Regions from separate parts of the Streptosporangium sp. NPDC000563 genome, predicted to be linked through region 3. Evidence: riboswitches for the same ligand, from Rfam matches in the RefSeq annotation. Region 3 holds a riboswitch; each other region holds the start of a gene.
What was found. Region 3 has a riboswitch for cobalamin ahead of metE (5-methyltetrahydropteroyltriglutamate--homocysteine S-methyltransferase). Riboswitches for the same ligand answer to the same signal wherever they lie in the genome.

Region 1: linked by a shared signal. The riboswitch ahead of ABT352_RS09445 (ribonucleoside-diphosphate reductase subunit alpha) and the one ahead of metE (5-methyltetrahydropteroyltriglutamate--homocysteine S-methyltransferase) in region 3 are both predicted to bind cobalamin.
Region 2: linked by a shared signal. The riboswitch ahead of cobN (cobaltochelatase subunit CobN) and the one ahead of metE (5-methyltetrahydropteroyltriglutamate--homocysteine S-methyltransferase) in region 3 are both predicted to bind cobalamin.
Region 4: linked by a shared signal. The riboswitch ahead of ABT352_RS29870 (CbtB domain-containing protein) and the one ahead of metE (5-methyltetrahydropteroyltriglutamate--homocysteine S-methyltransferase) in region 3 are both predicted to bind cobalamin.

Annotation. Positions count from the first base shown of each region.
Region 1 is NZ_JBEPDA010000002.1:230,790-233,812, reverse strand. It holds gene glmS (glutamine--fructose-6-phosphate transaminase (isomerizing)) at 1-240, shown strand, start outside; gene ABT352_RS09450 (tripartite tricarboxylate transporter substrate-binding protein) at 333-1,358, shown strand; cobalamin riboswitch at 1,363-1,563, shown strand; gene ABT352_RS09445 (ribonucleoside-diphosphate reductase subunit alpha) at 1,677-3,023, shown strand, end outside.
Region 2 is NZ_JBEPDA010000007.1:128,633-131,655, forward strand. It holds gene cobN (cobaltochelatase subunit CobN) at 1-1,501, opposite strand, end outside; cobalamin riboswitch at 1,751-1,939, opposite strand; gene ABT352_RS19290 (ferredoxin-like domain-containing protein) at 1,964-3,023, shown strand, end outside.
Region 3 is NZ_JBEPDA010000035.1:1,049-4,071, reverse strand. It holds gene metE (5-methyltetrahydropteroyltriglutamate--homocysteine S-methyltransferase) at 1-1,616, opposite strand, end outside; cobalamin riboswitch at 1,736-1,948, opposite strand; gene ABT352_RS38105 (hypothetical protein) at 1,997-2,818, opposite strand.
Region 4 is NZ_JBEPDA010000018.1:6,423-9,445, forward strand. It holds gene dop (depupylase/deamidase Dop) at 1-832, shown strand, start outside; cobalamin riboswitch at 965-1,086, shown strand; gene ABT352_RS29870 (CbtB domain-containing protein) at 1,117-1,311, shown strand; gene ABT352_RS29875 (CbtA family protein) at 1,319-2,059, shown strand; gene ABT352_RS29880 (histidine phosphatase family protein) at 2,056-2,628, shown strand; gene ABT352_RS29885 (VWA domain-containing protein) at 2,672-3,023, shown strand, end outside.

The DNA.
Region 1 (3,023 bases), on a different contig from region 3:
AAGAACCTCACCACGCTGGGTGAGATCCGCGCCCGGGGCGGCCGGGTGCTCATGGTGGGCCACCGCGACGCCGACCCCAAGCTCGCCGACGACTGCGTCGTGGTGCCCAAGAACGAGACAGAGCTGGACCCGATCCTGCTCTCGATCCCGCTGCAGCTCTTCGCCTACCACGCGGCGGTGGCCCTGGGCCGCGACGTCGACAAGCCCAGGAACCTGGCCAAGAGCGTCACGGTGGAGTGAGCCCCGCGCCCTTTCCCTCCCCCCCGTCTCGTCACAGATAGTGATGGAGTACTAACCTGTGGTATAGGGGGTTCTTGGGGGAAGGGGCGCTTATGCGCCGTAGGGGGTTTTTCGCGTTGGCGGCGGGGGTGCTGCTCGCCGCGGGGTGCGGCGCGAACGACGCCGGCTCGGTGGTGAAGCGCCTGCTCCTCCTCGAACCGACCGCCGACGGCCACGGCTGGGACAGGATCGCGGGCAGGCTGGCGACCGTCGCGGTCCAGGCGGGACTGGCGCGCACCGCGATGGCCGTCGAGCGGGGCGGCGCCCTGGGCTCCGCCCCTCGCGACGCGTTCGGCGCCTTCGGTGCCTTCGGCGGCCCCTTCGCGCGAGAGGGCAGGCTGCTCGTCACCGCGATGCCGATGGTGGCGGCCGCGGAGATCGCCAACACCGTCGCCGTGGTGAACGCCGCCACCCCCATCGCCCGCCTGGTCGGCGACTGGGCGGTCCTGGTCGTCCCCGCCGACTCCCGCCTGCTGACCTTCGAGGACTTCGCCGCGGGGTTGCGCCGGAACCCGGCGGGGCTCGCGGTCGGCGGCCGGTCGGAGGGGGGCTCCGAGCACGTGCTCTACGGCATGATCGGCAAGTGCCTCGGGGTGGACACCCGGCTGCTGGAGTATGCCGGATACCTTACCCCCGAGGACGCCGTGGAGGCGCTCCAGGCGGGCCAGGTGGCGGCCCTGCTGGGATCGGCGCGTGCTCTGCGCTCCGAGATCGCCGCGGGCCGTATGCGGCCCCTGGCGGTCTCCTCCGGCGACAGGATCGACGGGATCGACGCGCCGACGCTCAGAGAGGTCGACGTCCGGCTGGAGTACAGCGACTGGTGCGGCCTGCTGGGGCCCAAGGACATGAGCCCGGAGGACAGGGACGCCGCGATCGCCCTGTGCGACAGGCTCGACGCCGCGCCACGCTGGCGCTCCCTGTGCGCGGCCCACGGCTGGAGCCGGGTCTATCTCAGCGGCGACGACTTTCGCCAGTGGCTCGCCACCGAGACGGCCCGCACCCGCGGTGTGCTTCACGAGCTCGGGCTACTGAAGTCCTCCGACACAACCTGTTGGGGTAGTTGCGTCAGGCGCCCCTAGATGTAGGATCCTGCTCGTTGCTGGTTCGCCCCGCAGGGGGCGAGGCAAGAGGGAACCCGGTGAGATTCCGGGACTGCCCCGCAGCGGTGAACGGGAACGAAAGCCGTCATTGAGCACTGGGTGATCCATACCTGGGAAGCGACGGCCGGTAGGCATGCGCGTCGCGCCCGTGAGTCCGAAGACCTGCCGGTGACGTGAATGTCCAGGGCCTCGTGGGAGGGCCCGCGGAACGAGGCGATCCGGCGTGCCCGGGATCGCTCGCGGACGCGTGCCATCCGGCGGAGCCTGGGGCGAGTCCGATCGAGCGAGGGGCACCAGGTGACACAGGCATTGGCGGAGACCGCGACGGGGAGCACGGCGGCGACCGCGACGGGCGACAGCGGCGTCGAAGGCGCGGTGGTGACCGCGTCGGGCCATGGCGGCACGGGAAACACCGGGAACACCGGGAACGCGCGGAGCGCCGCGGTGGCCGCGACGGGCGACGACGGCGCCGGGAGCGTCGGGAGCGTCGGGAGCGCCACGGACGCCCGCAGGCTGGCCATCGACGAGGCCGCCGCCCGGGTGATCACCGATCCCGAGAACTCCAGGGTCGCCGCCGCGATGCTGGCCGAGCTGATCGCCGACGAGGCCGCCGAGCACGGCGTCCGCGCCTTCTCCGAGTCCGTCGCCGCGACCCACGAGGCGGGGCTGGTCGCCGACGGGCTCGCGAGGTTCGTGTCCGCCCACGCCGCGGTCCTGGACGCGCTGGTCGATCCGGAGGCGGACGCCAGGTTCGAGTACTTCGGGCTGCGCACCGTCTACGACCGCTACCTGCTGCGCCACCCGAGGACCCGCAAGGTCCTGGAGCGCCCGCAGCACTTCTTCCTGCGGGTGGCCTGCGGCCTGGCCGAGACCGTCGAGGAGGCCGCCGAGCTGTACGCGCTCATGGCCACTCTGTCCTACCTGCCCAGTTCGCCCACGCTGTTCAACTCGGGCTCGCGCAGGCCCCAGCTTTCCTCGTGCTTCCTGCTCGACTCGCCCCGCGACGAGCTGGAGTCCATCTACGAGCGCTACGGGCAGGTCGCGCGGCTGTCGAAGTACGCGGGGGGCATCGGGATCGCCTGGACCAGGGTCCGCTCGCGGGGCTCGCTGATCCGGGGCACCAACGGACACTCCAACGGCATCGTGCCCTGGCTGCGCACGCTCGACTCCAGCGTCGCCGCGGTGAACCAGGGAGGCCGCCGCAAGGGCGCGGCCTGCGTCTACCTGGAGCCCTGGCACGCCGACGTCGAGGAGTTCCTGGAACTGCGCGACAACACCGGCGAGGAGGCCCGCCGCACGCACAACCTGAACCTGGCCAACTGGATCCCCGACGAGTTCATGCGCCGGGTCGAGGCCGACGGCCTCTGGTCGCTGTTCGACCCCAAGGAGGTCCCGCACCTCACCGACCTGTACGGCGCCGCGTTCGACGACGCCTACCGGGTGGCCGAGGCCGAGGGCCGCTTCACCCGGCGGATCCCCGCCCGCACCCTGTACGGGCGGATGATGCGCACGCTCGCCCAGACCGGCAACGGCTGGATGACCTTCAAGGACGCGGCGAACCGTACCTCCAACCAGACGGCGAGGCCCGAGAACGTCATCCACCTGTCGAACCTCTGCACCGAGATCCTGGAGGTCACCGGCGAC
Region 2 (3,023 bases), on a different contig from region 3:
AGCGGTAGGCGGCCAGGTAGTGGTGGCTGGGCGGCAGGTCGGGGTCGTGGTAGATCGCGATGGGATTCTCGCCGAAGCCGCGCGGCGGCTGCACCATGACCACCACGTTGCCGGAACGCAGCGCGGCCAGCACGATCTCGCCCTCGGGATCGCGTGAGCGGTCCACGAACAGCTCGCCGGGCGCCGGGCCCCAGTGCTCCTCCATCCGGGCGCGCAGGTCCGCGGGGAGGGTGGCGTACCACTCGGCGTACCGGCTCGCCGCGATGCGCACCGGGTTTCCCGCGAGCTGTTCCTCGGTGAGCCAGTCCTGGTCCTGCCCGCCCGCGGCGATCAGCGCGTGAATGAGCGCGTCGCCGTCCTGCCCGCTCACCCCGGGCAGCTCGTCCTCGGCGCCGATGTCGTAACCGCGCTCGCGGAGCGCGGCCAGCAGCCGCACCAGGCTGGCCGGGGTGTCCAGGCCGACGGCGTTGCCGATGCGCGCGTGCTTGGTGGGATAGGCCGACAGCATCAGCACCAGCCGCCGCTCGGCGGGCGGGATGTGCCGCAGCGCGGCGTGGCGCACCGCGATGCCCGCCACCCGCGAGGCCCGCTCGGGGTCGGCCACGTAGACGGTGAGCCCGTCCTCGTCGATCTCCTTGAAGGAGAACGGCACCGTGATGATCCGTCCGTCGAACTCGGGGATCGCGACCTGGGTGGCGGCGTCCAGCGGGGACAGGCCGTCGTCGTTCTCCTCCCAGGAGGCCCGGCTGCTCGTCAGGCACAACCCCTGCAGGATCGGCACGTCCAGCTCGGCGAGCGCGCCGACGTCCCATGCCTCGTCGTCCCCGCCCGCCGACGCGGTCGCCGGACGGGTGCCGCCCGCGGCGAGCACGGTCACCACCAGGGCGTCCACCGTGCGCAGGACCTCCAGCAGGCCGGGTTCCGCGGTGCGCAGCGAGGCGCAGTACACCGGCAGCGCCCGCGCGCCCGCGTCCTCGATCGCCGAGCAGAGCACTTCGACGAAGGCGGTGTTCCCCGCCACGTGGTGGGCCCGGTAGTAGAGCACCCCGACGACGGGTCCGTCCTGGCCGCGCGTCTCGCGCGCGAGCGTTCCCCAGGTGGGGGTGGGCTCGGGCGCGGCGAACCCGTGGCCGGTGAGCAGCAGCGTGTCGGACAGGAAGTGATGCAGCTCGGTCAGGTTGGCCGGGCCGCCGTGGGCGAGGTAGGCGTGCGCCTCGGCGCAGACCCCGCCGGGCACGGTGGACAGCTCCATCAGCTCGGCGTCCGGCGCCTGCTCGCCGCCGAGGACGACGACGGGCCGGGGTCCGGCGAGCAGCGCGTCCAGCCCCTCCTCCCAGGCGCGGCGCCCGCCGAGCAGGCGGACCACGACCAGGTCGGCGCCCTCCAGCAGCGGCGGGAGGTCGGCGGCGGTGAGTCTGGCGGGGTTGCCGAGCCGGTAGTCCGCGCCGCTCGCGCGGGCGCTCAGCAGGTCGGTGTCGGAGGTCGAGAGCAGCAGGATCACGCGCCACACCCCGGCAGAGGAGTGGCGGTACGGCCCGCGGGAGCCGCGATGCGGCGGGAGAGCGGCGACGTCGCGGTGTGACGCGGGAGCGGCGGTGTCACACCGTGATGTGGCGACCGCGATGCCGCGTCGTGATGGGAAGACCACGATGCCGCGGTGTGGCGGGGGAACGGCGATGTCGCGGTGTGGCGGGGGAACGGCGAAAAGCGCACGGAGCTTCCTCCCTCGGGGTCCTCGCCCCGGGTCGTCGTCGGCCACGACGGCTGGAGTCTCCTGGCTCCCGGATCGGTGCTCACCCCGGCCTTCCCGTCCTTCGTCGGACAGTGGCCCGGGTGGGGTTCGCTCCCCGGTTACAGTGGCGGGACCGCGCCGGATTCACACCGGCTTCCTCCCTTGCCGTCGCCATCGATGACACTACGGCAGTCCGGGTCATTGCAAGAAACTGGCATTAACATCCTCTGAGTGTCTATTGCCGACTTTTCCGGACGATCGCGACTCGACGCGTGCCCCGGGGCCCTCCAGGTCCACCCCGCCGCGGACGGCGGCCTGGCCCGCGTCCGCGTACCCGGAGGTCGTCTCACCCCCTCCCAGCTGCGCGAACTCGCCGACGCCGCCACGGCGTACGGCAACGGCGTCATCGAGCTCACCTCCCGGGCGAACGTCCAGGTGCGCGGTCTCGGGCCGGAGAATCCAGAAAGCGGTCCGGAAAACGGATTCGCCGCGCGGATGGCGAAAGCGGGCCTGCTGCCCTCGGCGACACACGAGCGCATCCGCAACATCCTCGCCTCCCCGCTGACCGGAGTGGACGGACCGGCCGAACCAAACGAACCCGGCAGACCGGCTGGATCGGCCGAACCAAACAAGTTCGGCAGACCGAACAGACCAGCCGGACCCGCCGAACCAGGCGGAATCGACGAGCCAAGCGGACCGAGCGGACCGAGCGGCGGGGATGCTCCGAACGGCACGAAAACGAACGGCCGTGGGATCGCCGACATCACCCCTCTGATCGGCGAACTGGATCGACGGCTGTGTGCCCGCCCGGCCCTCGCCGCCCTGCCGGGACGGTTCATGTTCGCCCTCGACGACGGACGGGGAGACGTGGCCGGCCTGGGCGCGGACGCCACGATCCTGCCCACGGCACCGGACGAGGCCGCGCTGCTCCTCGCCGGAACCGACACCGGCCTGCGCGTACCGCTCGACGAAGCCGTGACCGTCCTGCTCGCCGCCGCCGAGGCGTTCCTCGACGAACTGGCCACCCGGGACGTCACCGCCTGGCGGATCGCCGAACTTCCCGACGGGCCCTCCCGGATCGCCACCCGGATGCGAACCGCTCTCGGACTCCCCGACACGCCCCCCTTCGAACCGGTGAGACCGCACGTCGTGACCTCCGGGCCGGTCGGCGTCATCGAGGGCACGGACCGGCGAGGGAACCGAACCGGCGTCACCGGAGAGACAGGTCCCGGAAAAGCCGCAGGCCACGGAGACAGGGACACGGACGGTCCAGGAAACGAGGGCACGCGGG
Region 3 (3,023 bases):
TTGACCGGCCTGGACGTGAGCGACTGGGCGTAGGAGGCCCACTCCACCGTCATCGGCTCGGGGCGTGAGACGTCGCCGTGCAGGATCGGCGGGCGCACGCAGCGGGAACCGTACGACTGGACCCAGCCGTGGTCGGTGGCGGCGTAGCCGTCGAGTCGCTCGGCGAAGTACTGGACCATGTCGTTGCGCTCGGGCTCGCCGTGGACGAGCACGTCCAGGCCGAGCTCCTCCTGAAGCGTGATCACGCGGGCGATCTCGGTGCGCATCGCCTCGACGTAGGCGTTCTCGTCGATCCGTCCCGCCTTACGGTCCGCGCGGGCCTTGCGGATCTCCGCGGTCTGCGGGAACGAGCCGATCGTCGTCGTGGCCAGCTCGGGCAGTCCCAGTTTGGCCCGCTGCGCCACGAACCGGACCGCCCGATCGGCCCGCCGCGCGTCACCAAGAGCCTCCAGCCGGGCCCGGACGTCGGGATCGGCCGGTACGACAGGGGGTTTCACGGCCGACGGGTTCTCGGAGCGCAGGTCGGCGGCGAGACCGACCAGCTCGGCGACCTTCTGCCGGGCGAACGCCAGCCGCGCCCGGACCGCCGGGTCCAGCGCCGCCTCACTGTCGAGGTCGACCGGGACGTGCAGCAGTGAACAGGAACTGCTCAGCTCCACCGTGTCGGCGAACCCGAGCAGGACCGCATACGTCGACTTCACCCGCGCCGGGTCGGCGCGCCACACGTTCCTGCCGTCGACCACCCCGGCGACCAAGGTCTTGCGGGCCAGCCCGCCGACCGAGGCCACCGCCTCCAGGTTGCCGGGTCCGGCGACGAAGTCGAGCCCGATCGCCTCGACCTCGGTAGAAGCGATCGTCCGCAGCGCCTGCGCACCGACGGCGCCGAAGTACGTGGCGAGCAGGATCTTCGGACGGCTGGGCAGGCCGCCAAGCCGCCGGTAGGCCCGCCCGAGCGCGTCGATCTCCCGGGCCCCGAGGTCGCGGGCCAGGGCAGGCTCGTCGAACTGCACCCATTGCGCGCCCGCGCCCGCCAGCCGTTCCAGCAACTCGGCGTAGGTCTCCACCAGGGAGTCCAGCAGGTCGAGCGGGGTGAATCCCTCAGGTGAGTTCGGCGCGGCCTTGGCCAGCAGGAGATAGGTGAGCGGGCCGACGAGCACGGGCCGCGTCTCGATCCCCAGATTCCTGGCCTCCAGATACTCGGCCACGGGCTTGGCGGCCGAGCCTCCGGCGAGCTGGAACCGGGTGTCCAACGCCATCTCGGGGACGATGTAGTGGTAGTTGGTGTCAAACCATTTGGTCATCTCCAGGGGCGGAAGCTCGGCAGTGCCTCGCGCCATCGCGAAGTACCGGTCGAGCCCGGTGAGGTCGCGGTAACGCGCCGGCACGGCGTCGATCATGACCGTGGTGTCGAGCACCTGGTCGTAGAACGAGAACGTGTTCGACGGGATCGCATCAAGGCCCGCGTCACGCAGCTCGGTCCAGACCGAGCCGCGCAGCGACGCGGCGGTCGCCTCCAGCTCGTCGGCGCCGATCGTGCCGGCCCAGAAATCCTCGGTGGCGAATTTGAGCTCCCGATGCGCGCCGATGCGCGGGTAGCCCAAAACGGTCGTCCTCATGGCAACTTCCCTCGTCTCGCCAGTATGCGGCCAGGCAGGAGAGAGAAACGCAACGCGGAGCAGGCCCCCGGCGAGCGCGTCCCAGGCCCTCCCACGAGGCCGCGGACCACCGCGCGCCGAGCGGCACGCGGGCGGAGGCAGGTCTTCGGACTCGCGGGCACCATGCCTGAGGCATGACCTACTGGCCGTCGCTTCCCAGGCACGCGCCCAGTGCTTGTGACGGCGGTCGTTCCTGCTTACCGCTGCGGGGCAGTCCCGGATTCACACCGGGTTCCCTCTTACGACGCCCACCCCCGAAGGAGACGGGCGAACCATCCACACCGGAGAGCTTAACGGCCCGGCCACCGTTCGGGCCCAGTCGTGTGCGCGTCGGTGGCTCACTACGGGCGAACGGCGACCGATTCGGCGGAGAGCGTGACCTCGATGGTGATGTGCGGATTGTCCACTTGCGGGAGCTGAAGCCCACGCTTGAACTCCTCCGCATCGTCCGGCATCATCTTCGGCTGAACTGTGACCTTGACGTGGCCGGTCTCGTCATCTGGGTGCGTCGTCATCGTGGCCACCTCAGGACGGGATTGGAGCCAGGACACGACCGTGTCCTGGGCCTGCCGAAGCTCCGCGGCCGAGAATCCCTTGCCGCCGATCAGGGTGACCTCCACGGGGAGGGTCCTGGCCAACTCGATCGCGCGAGTCGGAATGGGCCCCTTGAAGCCGACGCGCAGCCCTCGCTGGTCGTCGACGTACCTGACGCCGGAGATCTCGTCGGGAAACTCCGTATTAAGTTTGTCGATCACCTGACTGTTGGACGACTGCGAACCGAAGCGGTCGATGGCCTCCTCGTAGGAGATGCCCTCCGATCTGGCGATGGTCCCAAGGTCGACCAACTCGGCGTAGGGAATGCCGTCGATCGTCACGCCCGGGTCGGTCACCGCGGGGTCGTAACCCTCGAAGTCCGTCGGCTTGGGCGACGAGGTAGCAGCCACCCGGGTCGCGTACCGCTTGACGACCTCCTCCAAAGGCCGACCCGACGACGCTGCCTCTCGCTTGAGCCGCTCCAGGGTGGGCCGATGCGCTTTGGGCTGATCGGCCCGCGGCAACACGATCGTCTCGCTTCCGGCCACAGTGAGTGCCGGACCGGCACCGGACTGGCCGCAGGCGCACAACGACGCAAGCACCGCAATGGTCAAAAGCAATTTCTTCACACCTAAGGGACGCTCCGCCGCCCTGAAGGGTTCATCCAGCCGCTCCCGGTACGGCGAAGTCCGTTCGTCAAATAACTTGGGTCTCCTGGCGCACTCCGGAAGGCACGGTCCGGCGCCGTTACGCGGGCGGAGGACGGTTGTGACCGGGCTCTCGCCGTTGCGGAGCAGGCGTGGTGCCGATGCCGGCCCGTGTCCTGGTCGCCCC
Region 4 (3,023 bases), on a different contig from region 3:
GGACGAACCCCACGCCGACCCGGAGAAATACCGTCGCCTGCACGTCATCATCGGTGACGCCAACATGTCGGAGATCTCGACCTACCTGAAGCTGGGGTCCACCGCGCTCGTCCTGGCGATGATCGAGGACGGCTACTTCACCCGAGACCTCGCCGTGGACAACCCCGTCCAGGCCCTGCGCGCGGTCTCACACGACCCCACGCTCAAGTACGAGATCTCCATGCGCGACGGCCGCAAGCTGACGGCGGTGCAGCTCCAGATGGAATACCTGGAGCTCGCGCGCAAGTATGCCGAGGAGCGCAGCGCCAACGGCCTGGACGAGCCCACCAAGGACATCCTGGAGCGCTGGGAGTCGGTCCTCACCCGCCTGGCGGAGGATCCGATGCAGCTGTCCGGCGAGCTCGACTGGGTGGCCAAGCTGGAGCTTCTGGAGGGATACCGGACCCGTGACGGCCTTCCCTGGTCGCATCCGCGTCTGCAGCTCGTCGATCTCCAGTACTCCGACATCCGTCCCGACCGAGGACTCTACAACCGGCTGGTCGCCCGGGGCCGCATGCAGCGCCTGGTCACCGAGGAGGAGGTGCAGAGGGCCATCGAGGTGCCGCCCAACGACACCCGGGCCTACTTCCGAGGCCGCTGCCTGAGCCAGTACAGCGAGTCGGTGGCCGCGGCCTCCTGGGACTCGGTCATCTTCGACATCCCCGGCCGTGAGTCGCTGCAGCGCGTCCCCACCCTTGAGCCGCTGCGCGGCACCAAGGCCCACGTGGGAGAGCTGTTCGACCGCTGCCGTACCGCCGCTGAGCTGGTGACGGCGCTCACCGGCGAGCAGTGACGTCCTGAGCGGGGCCTGAGAAGGGCCTGGGAGGGGGAGGCGGCCCGGCCGGGCCACCTCCCCCTCTTCGCGCCTACCGGATCCCGTCAAACCGGACACCTGGATTGACGGGGGACGGAGAATCGGGATACGTTCCGGGTGCTTTGTGGCGGTGCGAGGGAAATCCGGTGAAATTCCGGTGCGGTCGCGCCACTGTAATCCGGCCCGCGAGGGCCGGGAGCCAGGTCACACTCGGCCGCCACCGACCTACGAAAAGGGACGCGTCAATCCCGGAGGAGGTGGCCGTGAGCCAGATCTCGGCACCGCACACCCAGCCCATCCCATGGCACTCGCTCACCCGCTGGCTGCTCGCCGTACCGGCGCTGCTGCTTCTCGCCTATCTGGTCACCTTCGACCAGGGGGCGATCTCCCAGGCGGGAAACTACCTGCACGAACTCATGCACGACGGGCGTCACCTGCTCGGCGTACCGTGCCACTGAGCCGCAGGTGATCTCCAAACTCATCGTCCGGGGCCTCGTCGCCGGACTGCTCGCAGGGCTGCTCGCGGCCGTCTTCGCCTACACCGTCGGCGAACCACGCATCGACCAGGCCATCGCGCTCGAGGAGGCGGCCGCGGCCGCCTCCTCGGCCGAACCACACGACGACACCGGGACCGCCGCCCACTCCCACGGTGAGGAGGAGGCCCTCGTCAGCAGGGACGGGCAGCGTTTCGGGCTCTTCCTCGCCCTCGGCCTGTACGGCCTGGCGATCGGGGGCCTGTTCTCCCTCGTCTACGCGGCCGTACGCGGCCGGGCGGGACCTCGCTCGGAACCGGTGCTCGCGGTCACGCTCGCCGCCGCCGCGTTCACCTCCGTCGTCCTCATCCCTTTCATGAAATATCCCGCCAACCCACCGGCGGTCGGTGACCCGGAGACGATCGACCAGCGCACCGTGCTCTATCTGGTCGCCGTGGCCATCGGGATCCTCGCCGTCGCCGCCGGCACCGCCGCCCACCGCTACGCCTCGCGGAGTGAACCGTGGGTGCGCTGGCTGTCGGCGGGCGCCGCCTTCCTGGTCCCCGTCGTCGCGGCCTGGATCCTCCTGCCGGAGATCTCGGAGGTGCCCCAGGGCTTCCCCGCCGATCTCCTGTGGGACTTCCGGATCGCCTCGATAGGAACCCAGGCGGTCTTCTGGGCCGGTGTCGGCGCGCTCTTCGCCTTCGCCGCCCGCAGGCGCGGCCCGGTGTGACGACCCCCTCGGGGGTCACCCGCCTGCTCCTGGTCTGCCACGCCTCCACCTCGGCGACGGCGCGGGCCGCGTTCCCCGTCGACGAACCACTCGACGAACGCGGCCTGCGCCGGGCCGAGAGGATGGCGCGGCACCTCGGCTGGGCAGACCCCGGTTCAGCGGCCTGCCCGGCCGAGCTGCGCTGCGTCCAGACGGCGGCGGCGCTCGGCCTGCGGGCGGAGCACGACCCGCTGCTCGCCGACTGCGACCACGGCCGCTGGAGTGGCATGACGCTCGGCGAGGTCGAGGCCGCGGAGCCCGAGGCGCTCGCCTCCTGGCTCGGCGATCCGGGCGCGGCGCCGCACGGCGGGGAGTCGATCACCGCGCTCCTCGCCAGGGTTTCCGGCTGGCTCGCCGTCCGTACTCCCGGCAGGGCCGTCGCGATCACCCATCCGGCGGTCATCCGTGCCGCGGTCGTCCACGTCCTCGGCGCCCCCGCCCGCTCCTTCTGGCGCGTCGACGTCGCGCCGCTGGCCCGGGTGGCACTCACCGGGCGCGGCGGGCGCTGGCGGCTCAGCCACCTCCCCTGACGGATCGACCACCCGACCACGTGAATGCGAAGGAGATCCCAAGGTGCGCAACCCCCGCTATCCCTTCACCGCGATCGTGGGGCTGGAGGACCTGAAACTCGCGCTGATCCTCAACGCGGTCTCCCCCCGCGTCGGGGGAGTACTGGTCAGAGGGGAGAAGGGCACCGCCAAGTCCACGATCGTGCGGGCGCTGGCCGCTCTCCTGCCGCCTGTCGAGGTGGTGACCGGTTGCCGGTTCTCCTGCGACCCCGCCGCCCCCGACCCCGGCTGCCCCGACGGGCCACACGGGTCACACGGGGCCCCCGAGGGACCGGCGGCCCGGTCCATCAGACCCGCCCGCCTGGTCGAGCTGCCCGTCGGCGCCTCCGAGGACCGCCTCGTCGGCTCCCTCGACA